Regions from separate parts of the Rhizomicrobium palustre genome, predicted to be linked through region 2. Evidence: riboswitches for the same ligand, from Rfam matches in the RefSeq annotation. Region 2 holds a riboswitch; the other holds the start of a gene.
What was found. Region 2 has a riboswitch for glycine ahead of FHS83_RS02130 (L-serine ammonia-lyase). Riboswitches for the same ligand answer to the same signal wherever they lie in the genome.
Positions count from the first base shown of each region.

Region 1: it holds a riboswitch for glycine, as region 2 does, so the genes downstream of both, gcvT (glycine cleavage system aminomethyltransferase GcvT) here and FHS83_RS02130 (L-serine ammonia-lyase) in region 2, are expected to answer to the same signal.

Region 1 is NZ_JAASRM010000001.1:3,039,924-3,044,737, reverse strand. Features, by position in the region: gene gcvPA (aminomethyl-transferring glycine dehydrogenase subunit GcvPA) at 1-1,036, opposite strand, end outside; gene gcvH (glycine cleavage system protein GcvH) at 1,040-1,414, opposite strand; gene gcvT (glycine cleavage system aminomethyltransferase GcvT) at 1,418-2,536, opposite strand; glycine riboswitch at 2,586-2,698, opposite strand; gene argS (arginine--tRNA ligase) at 3,235-4,814, opposite strand, start outside.
Region 2 is NZ_JAASRM010000001.1:488,534-493,347, forward strand. Features, by position in the region: gene FHS83_RS02125 (S41 family peptidase) at 1-1,887, opposite strand, end outside; gene FHS83_RS02130 (L-serine ammonia-lyase) at 1,957-3,339, opposite strand; glycine riboswitch at 3,371-3,444, opposite strand; glycine riboswitch at 3,445-3,533, opposite strand; gene FHS83_RS02135 (amidase) at 3,627-4,814, shown strand, end outside.

The DNA of each region.
Region 1 (4,814 bases), 2.6 Mb from region 2:
CCTCGCCCAAGAGGCTGAGGTGAATTGTGAAAGCCAGCGCGCAAAGCCCTGAATTCGTACAGATATTGCTCGTCGCCTTATCGCGGCGAATGTGCTGCTCGCGGGTCGAAAGCGTGAGGACGAAACCGCGGCGGCCTTCGGCATCCACAGTTTGTCCACAGAGCCGGCCCGGCATCTGGCGGACATATTTCTCGCGGGTCGCGAAAAGACCGACATAGGGCCCGCCGAAATTCAGCCCATTGCCGAGCGACTGACCTTCGCAGACCACAATGTCGGCGCCCTGCGCGCCGGGGGATTCAAGAAGCCCAAGGCTGACCACTTCAGTGACCACGACGATCAGCAAAGCACCTTTAGAATGAACCGCTTCGGCGATGTTCTTAAGACCCCGCAGCAGCCCGAACACGTCCGGAGTCTGGACTACGACGCAAGCAGTCTGATCATCGACCAGGCTGGCGAGGTCTTCTTCGGCACCCGGAATGGCGGGCGCGCGCAGAACGCTGCCATGCAGGTTCGCGACGGTCTCGACCGTCTCGGCATATTGGGGATGCAGGCCACCGGAGAGGATCGCCTTGCCCCGCTTGGTGACGCGCTGGGCCATCAGCACCGCTTCCGCGGTACCGGTGGAGCCGTCATAGAGCGAGGCATTGGCGACATCCATGCCGGTCAGCATGGCGACCTGGGTTTGGAATTCGAACAGCACCTGCAACGTGCCCTGGCTGATTTCCGGCTGGTAGGGCGTGTAGGAGGTGAGGAATTCCGAGCGCTGTATAAGGTGATCCACCGCTGCCGGGACGTGGTGCTTATAGGCACCCGCGCCCAGGAAGGACGGCACCGCACCCGACGCCGTGCTCTTGGCGGCCATGGCGGCAAGCTTGCGCTCGACGGCCAGCTCGCCCTGATGATCCGGAAGATCGAAGGCCGAAACCGGCACCTCGGCGGCCTTGGGGACATCCTTGAAAAGCGCGTCCACACTCACCACCCCGATGGTCTCGAGCATGGCGGCGCGGTCGGCCTTAGTCAGCGGCAGATAACGCATCTATTAGTGGTCCTTCGCGAAATCGAGATACTGCTCGGCGGTCATCAGCCCATCGAGCTCGGCCGGGTTGGAGAGCTTCAGCTTGAAGAACCAGCCCTCGCCTTCCGGATCGGCATTGACGCGCGCCGGATCATCGGCGAGGTCGTTGTTGCCCGCCGTGACGGTGCCGGAGACCGGCGAATAGACTTCGCTCGCCGCCTTGACGCTTTCCACCACCGCGGCCTCGCCACCCTTGGCGACGGTCTTGCCGACAGAGGGGACTTCCACGAACACGACGTCACCGAGCTGCTCGGTGGCGTGGCTGGTGATGCCGACGGTGCCTTCATCACCCTCGACGCGGATCCATTCGTGCTGGTCCGTGTAATAGGTCTTCGACATGGGTCAGGCTCCTCGCTTGTAGCGGTTGGGGACGAAAGGCATGGGGGCCACTTTGGCCGGGACGGGTTTGCCGCGGACGATGAGGTCGATCTCGCTGCCATCGGCAGCAAAGGCAGACTCGACATAGCCCATGGCGACCGGGGCATTCAGGCTGGGGCCGAAGCCGCCCGAGGTGATCTTGCCGATGATACGGCCGGTCTTATCGGCGATCTCGGTGCCCTCGCGCGCCGGGGCGCGGCCTTCGGGGCGGATACCGACGCGCTTGCGGGCGGTGCCGTTAAGAACCCGCTCCATGATCTTGTCGGCAGCCGGGAAGCCCTTTTCGGTCTTGCGGCGCTTGCCGATGGCCCAGACGAGATTGGCTTCGGCGGGATCGGTGGTTTCGTCGATGTCATGGCCATAGAGGCAAAGACCGGCTTCGAGGCGCAGGGAATCGCGGGCGCCGAGGCCGATCGGCATCACATCCGGGTCGGCGAGCAGCGCGCGGGCGAGCTTTTCGGCATCCTGGCCGCCGACGGAGATTTCAAAGCCGTCCTCGCCGGTATAGCCGGTGCGGCTGACGATGGCCTCCACACCTGCCACTACGGCGCGGCGCACGCGCATGAAGGTCAGGCTGTCGATGCCGGGCGAGAGCTTTTCCAGCACCGCACCCGCGGCCGGGCCTTGCAGGGCCAGAAGGGCACGGTCGGGACGCTGTTCCAGCGCCACCTCGCCCGCCAGCTCGCGGGAGATATGGGCGAAGTCGCTGTCCTTCATGGAGGCGTTGACGACGAGATACATCGCGCTCTCGCCTGCCAGCCGCGAGGCCATGAAGTCGTCCTTGATGCCCCCTTCAGCATTGAGGAGCAGGCCATAGCGCTGCTGACCTTCTTTGAGGCCAATGAAATCCGACGGCGCCAGCTTCTCGAGCGCGGCGGCGGGATTGGCGCCATGCAGGAAGGCCTGGCCCATATGCGAGACATCGAACAGCCCGGCTTTCTCGCGGGTGTGCAGATGCTCTTTCAGGATACCAGCCGGATACTGCACCGGCATTTCATAGCCCGCGAAGGGGACGAGTTTGGCGCCAAGCTCCACATGCAATGCATAGAGCGGCGTACGGCGTAAGGCTTCAGCGTCGGTCATAAAGGCCCAATGACGTTTGAGATGAGCGCCTTCCGCGTCCTCGCGGAATCCGCGCCCCTCTGTCATTGGACCTGAGAGATTTCCCCCTGACCGCTTGGCGGATCGGGGTTACCCCTTCGGTGAGACACGCTGAACGCGCATCTGCTTTCCAGAAGTTCATCCCCTTCGCGGTCCTTTTGCCTGAGAGTTTCCGGGGCGGTTGCTCCTTCGGCCTTCGCCTTCGGCTTCGGCCCGACAAGTCGGCCTTCGCAGAACGCGAGGGCTGGAACTGTCTGCCTTGGCAGAAGGAAAACGTCTCCCGCGAGGGATCGTTTGCTCACCACAAAACCGGCGCCTCCCGGCGGGGCCTTGCGTTGGGGGGAAGTATCACGAGGGGGGGATGGAGTGTCAACGAGAAGGCAGTGATTGTTTTTGCGGCAGGAAAGTTATCCCCCACCCTTCGCCAGTTCCCCACTCCCCTTGAGGGAGAGGAAGAAAAATCACGGGGTTAGGGGCGCGCCGCATGACTGGTCGAAAGGAACAAAGAGGCGCGGCGCTAACCCCGATGATTTTTCAGGTGAGGGGTGAGTGCCGCGATAGTGACCCCTCACCCGCAAAATCTAGCACTTAGCCTCGGATCGCATAGGCTCGGCCAATCTTGCACTCGGCTAAGTGCAAGATTTTGTGCCCTCTCCCTCAAGGGGAGAGGGAAACAGGACTTACATCCGCTCCGGAACTTCGATCCCGAGCAAATCCAGGACTTTGGTCAGAGTTTCCAGCGTCAGGCCGCAAAGGCCGAGGCGCGAGAGGCGCTTTTCCTCGTCATGCTCGCTCATGACGTGGTGTTCAGCGTAAAAGCGGCTGAAGGCCTGGGCGAGCGTGAACACATACTCGCAGAGGATGTTCGGGGCGCGCTTTTCCTCGGCGGCTTCCATCGCATCGGGAAGCGCCAGGATCTGCAACATCAGCGCGCGCTCTTCCGGCGAGCGGATCACCGGCGCGGTACCGATCAGCCCCTCTTCCGCCGCGCGGCGCAGGATCGAACGGATGCGCACCGCCGCGTACTGCAAATACGGGCCGGTCTTACCCTCGAATTTGGTGAAACGCTCGAGGTCGAAAATGTAGTCCGTCAGGCGGTAATTGGAGAGATCGGCGAATTTCAGCGCCGCCACGCCCACCTTCTGAGCGATGTCTTCTTTCTCGGCTTCGGGATAATCGGCACCGATGCCCGCTTCCGTAAGACGCTTCCTGGCCTCCTCGGTGGTCATGGCAATGAGATCGAACAGCTTCATCACCCCGCCCGCACGGGTCTTGAAGGGCTTGCCGTCGGCGCCGTTCATGGTGCCGAAACCGGCATGTTCCAGCTCGGCCTTGCCCGCGAGACCGGCCTTCTTGGCGGCGCGGAAAACCTGCTCGAAATGGCCGTGCTGGCGCTGATCGACCACATAGAGAATGAGGTTCGGGTCCAGCTCCTTCACGCGATCGACAATGGTCGCCAGATCGGTGGTGCCGTAGAGTACCGCGCCATCCGACTTCAAAAGGATCAGCGGCGGCATTTCTTTTTTGTCGCCGGGCTCGGCAACCTGCACGACGAGCGCGCCTTGGCTTTCTTCCGCAAGACCGCGCGCCTTCAAATCCTCGACCATCGGCGGGATGATGGGATCGACGCTGGCTTCGCCATTCCAAAGATCGAACTCGACGCCGAGGCTGGCATATTCGCGCTTGAGGCCCTTCTCGGACACCGCGAAGAAATGCTTCCACAGCGCGACATAACCGGGACGCCCGCCCTGCAATTCGGCGGTGGCTTTGCGGGCCAGTTCGAGCCGCGCTTCATCGGCTTTGCAGGCCGCTGACGCTGCCGGATAGAGGACCTCAAGATCATCCATGGTGACGGGCGATTCTTCCGGATAAGGGCCGGTGAAAGCCTCGTCGAAATAGATCGGCGCGATACCGCGCAAGGCCACTTCGGAGATCAGCTGGCCCATTTGCAGGCCCCAATCGCCGAGATGAACGTCGCCGACGACCTTCCAGCCATTGGCGCGGAACAGCCGTTTCAGACTGTCGCCGATGATCGCCGAACGCAGATGACCGACATGCATGGGCTTGGCGACATTCGGGCCGCCGTAATCGATCACCATCGTCTTGCCGATGCCGGTCTCCGGCGCACCCAGACGGGCATCCTTCGACATAGCGGCGGCGCGCGCATCGAGCGCGGTGTCGGTGAGATCGATATTGATGAAGCCGGGGCCTGCAATCTCGAGCTTGGCGAAGATCGAGGTCGCCTTCAGCTTATCAACCA
Region 2 (4,814 bases):
GAAACTGGCGCCCTCCTTCAGCTTCTTCGCCTTCTTCGTACTCAGATCATAGCTGTAGAGCGTGCCGTTGGCATCCCAATTGCCGAAATAGACCTCGTCGGTGACGCGATAGAACAGCTGACCCTTGCCAACGGAGAGATCGGTATAATTGTCTGGCTCCAACGGGGCGCGGATCAGACGCTGGGCGAGCCCCTTGAACTCGATCGGCGCGGCTTTGGCTTGCTTATCCTTTTGTGCCTCTTCGTTGCCGCTGGGCGCGGAAAAGAGCGGCGGCGCGTTCTCCTGCAGGGCCAAGGCAAACACACGCGTCTGCTTGTTGGCCGCGAAATTCCATTCCGTCTCGGCGATCTGCAGATTGACGTCGCGCACCGAGAGGAACCAGAGATAATTGCCATCCGGCGACCAGGCGGGCTGGAAAGAGCTATATTGCGGATCGGTGACGAGCTCGGTCTTGTTGCTGGACGAATCCCAAATCTGGATCGCCATCATGTCGCTGGGCTGAATCTGCGCATAAGCGAGATAGCGGCTATCCGGCGACCATTCATATTGGCGCGCATACCAGGCCTTGGTAGTACCGATGACGGTTTTGGCACCGCTGGCGCGATCCACCATCACGAGATTGCCGCGATCATCCATCACCGCGAGTTTGCGCCCATCGGGCGACCATTTTGGCTCGTAATAGCGGGTTTTTCTGCCATGGGTGAGCTGGTGCGCAGGCGCAGTTCCGCTTGCATCCACCGTCCAGATTTCTTCCTCGCCGCTGGCATCCGAGACGAACGCAATCGAGTTGCCATCGGGCGACCAGGCAGCCTCGCGCTCATGCGCGTTGGAGCTGTGGGTCAGGTTCAACACCGCGCCGTCTTCCGCGGTTGTTTTGACAAAGATATCGCCGCGCGCGACGAACAGCACGCGCTGGCCCTTCGGCGACAGCGCCGATTGCTCGATCTGGCGCGAAACATTGACCACATGCGGGCGGACCAGCGTATCTTCGGCAGGCACGTCAATATTCAGCGCAGTTTCCGTGCCGGTGGTCGCGTCATAAAGATGGATGGCCCCTTCGAGCTCGAAGACGATCTTTCCGGCCGCGTCGCCGCTGGCAAATTTCGCATCGGCGTCGGTAAAGTGCGTTACAGCGGTGGCGGCTGAGGTAGCGGGATCGTAGCGATAGAGGTTCGCCCTTCCATCGCGTTCTGACAGGAAGAAGATACCGCGGCTGTTCCAGACACCATCGGTATCGGAGCGCTTGTTGTTCTGAAGCTGGGTCAGCTTCTTGGTGCCGAAATCCAGGATGTACTGATGCTGGACGAGCCCGCCTTCGTAATGCTTCCAGGTACGAAAATCGGTGGAGAGCGTCGAGAACAAGAGGCTCTTTCCATCCGGCGCATAGACACCCTTGCCCGCGCGATACATCGGCAGCGCGATGACTTTGCCATCGCTGAGCGCAACGGTGTAAAGCCGCCCGTCAATCGGCCCGGGCTGATCGCGCAAGGACCGGAAGAGCACCGATTTTCCATCCGGCGTCCAGCCATTGACGCGGTTGTCATAGCCTTGGCGCGGATCGAGCGGCCCCATGGAAGGCTGGAAAGTCAACTGACGCGGCGCGCCGCCTTCTGCCGGAATGACATAGACCTGCTCATCACCGCCATATTGGCCGGTGAAAGCGATCCATTTTCCATCCGGCGAGAATTTCGCGAAAAGCTCGGCGCCAGCGCCTGAGGTGAGACGCACCGCCTTGCCGCCCTTGGTACTCGAGAGCCAAAGATCACCAGCATAAGAAAAGACGACCTTGTCGCCATACACATCCGGGAAATGCAGGTATTTCGGCGCGGCGGCATTGGCGGTGCCAGTGACGGACAAAAGAGCCAAGAGGGAAAGCATTCGGCGCATGGCGTGTCTTTCGATAAATGTCGTTGGCACAATGTTCGGATCGGCAATATTCGCGAAAACGCCTCTAAATCAGCACTCCACGACGTTGACGGCGAGACCGCCAAGGCTGGTCTCTTTATATTTCGAGCGCATGTCGTTACCGGTCTGGCGCATAGTTTCGATCACCGCATCCAGAGAGACGATGTGCTTGCCATCGCCTTGCAATGCCAAATAGGCCGCGTTGATCGCTTTCACCGCCCCCATGGTGTTGCGCTCGATACAAGGAATTTGCACCAGCCCGCCAATCGGATCGCAAGTCAGGCCGAGATTATGTTCCATGCCGATTTCGGCGGCGTTTTCGATCTGCTCATTCGTTCCGCCAAGTGCCGCGGCAAGCCCAGCGGCCGCCATGGAACAGGCCACCCCAACCTCACCCTGACAGCCCATCTCGGCGGCGGAAATGGAGGCGCGCGAGCGATAGAGAAAGCCGATGGCGGACGCAGCCATTAGAAAAGTGCGCGAGCCTTCCGCCGTCGCGGTGCCGATGAAGGTCTCATAATATTTGAGCACGGCGGGCAGAATACCGGCTGCCCCATTGGTTGGCGCAGTGACCACACGCCCGCCCGCCGCGTTCTCTTCGTTCACGCAAAGCGCATAGAGGCTGACCCATTCGAATACCTGCGACGGCTCGGTGCGTGGCCCGCGCGCCAGAAGCTTCAAATGCAGCGCCTTGGCGCGGCGGCGCACTTTCAAGCCGCCCGGCAGCTCGCCTTCCGCGCGGCAGCCTGCATCGATAGAGGCCATCATCGCGGCACGCACGGAATCGATGAACTCCACCGTCTCGCTTTTGGCGCGCCAGGTTTCCTCATTCGCCCACACGATGTCGGCGATCGAAAGCAAATGCTCACGCCCGATGGCGAGCAGCTCGGCGCCTGAGGTGAAGGGATATTTCACGGTGGCATTGGACACCACCGGCGCCTGCCCCTTAGCGAGGATCGCTCCCCCGCCGATAGAGAAGTAGGTCTGCGCAACCTCGGAACGATCAGCATAGCGCGCGGTGAAGCGCACCGCATTGGCATGACCCGGTAAAAACTTGCCTTTGTGAAACTTGATATCCTTGGAAGGATCGAAAGCGATCTCGGCCTTACCGCCCAAAAGCAGCGTGTTTACTTCCCTTATATGCGCGATCATCTGCGGCGTGGCGGCGGGATCCACTTTTTCCGGCAGCCAGCCACCGAGCCCCAGCATCACCGCGATATCGGTGCCATGGCCTTTTCCGGTGAGGGCGAGCGAGCCATAAAGCTCACAGAGAATGCCGGTCGGCGTGCCTTTTTCCAGCGCCATCACCGCGAAAGCACAAGCCGCACGCATCGGACCAACGGTATGGGAACTTGATGGCCCTATGCCGATGGTGAACAGATCCACCACACTGAGCGGCGGGCACAGTTTCGGATCGGCCGGTACAACACTCATATGCACGCCCCTTTGCTGATGATCAGCATGTCGTGCCCCTTCTGTCTGTTTGCCTGAGATCGTTATCCCGTCGGCGGACGCTGAGGCGCCACTTTTCAGAAGTCTCTTTGCTGCGTGGTCCTTTTGCCTGAGAGTTTCCGGGGCGGTTGCTCCTTCGGCGCCGGGCTTACACCGGTCTCTCCCACGTCAGCGGTCGCGATATTGCCGTGCTTGTATTTTTTGTCAATCGGTGGTGCAACGCAAGGACGCTCTGTTTTTCATCACGCCTATAAAAGGATCGTGAGTTGATGACGCTTCGCCAGATCGCCAGCGTGGCCGTTTATGTGAGCTTAAGCATCTTTGGCGCGCGGGCCGCAGAAGCAGCAATGAATACCGACGCCCTGGTGACCGAAGGGCGCATCCAAGACATTCAACACGCCATCGCCGAAAAGCGCACAACTTGCGTGCGTGTAGTTAAAGCGTACCTGCGCAGAATTGAGGCATATGACAAGCCGCTTAAGCTGAACACCATCGCCCTGATCAATCAGGCTGCTTTGGAGGATGCGCGCAAGCTGGATGAAGAGCCGCAAAGCTTGCGCAATACGAAGCCGCTCTTCTGCGTACCGCTTCTGGTCAAAGACAATATCGATACGGTCGGCTTTCCCACCAGCGCCGGATCAAAAGCGCTGCTCGATAATTTTCCGGCCCAGGATGCAGCGATCATTCAGCGCCTGAAAGCGGCCGGCGCAATCATTCTTGCCAAGACCAATATGGCCGAATGGGCCTTCAGCCCGCGCAATACGGTGAGTTCGTCCTATGGCGTTACCGCCAACGCCTATGACCGCGCGCGTACGCCCGCAGGTTCATCAGGGGGAACGGCCAGCGGTATAGCGGCGAGCTTCGGCTTGGCAGGGCTTGGCACCGACACCGGAAATTCCGTACGCGGACCATCATCCTTTACGAGCCTGGTTGGCATGCGCCCAAGCCTCGGCCTTGTCAGCCGCAGCGGTATCATCCCCTTGGAGCTTGATCGCGATACCGCAGGCCCCATGACCCGCAGCGTGGAAGACAATGCCCGCATTCTGAGCATCATCAGCGGTGAAGATGGCGCGGATTCGATCACCCAAAATCCAGCTGCCCGCGCCAAGGTTGAGTACATAAAATTCCTCAAACGGGACGCCTTGAAGAGCGCGCGGATCGGTGTGTTGCGCGCCCTGGCGCCGGTGGAGGACACCGATCCCAAAGTGCTGGCCACCTTCAACCGCGCCATCGAAGAGCTTAAAGCCGCAGGGGCCACGATTGTCGAAGCGGTGGAAATTCCCAATCTCAAGATTCATCTCAACGACGGGTATTATTGTTCGCGCTTCGCGTTTGACGTGAACACCACACTCGCCAAGGCGCATTCCCCCTCCAAGGTAAAGGACGTGGAAAGCGTGTATCAGGCTGGGCTTTACGCGCCGCAAAACGAATACGACTTCAAACGCTTTCTGAAGAAT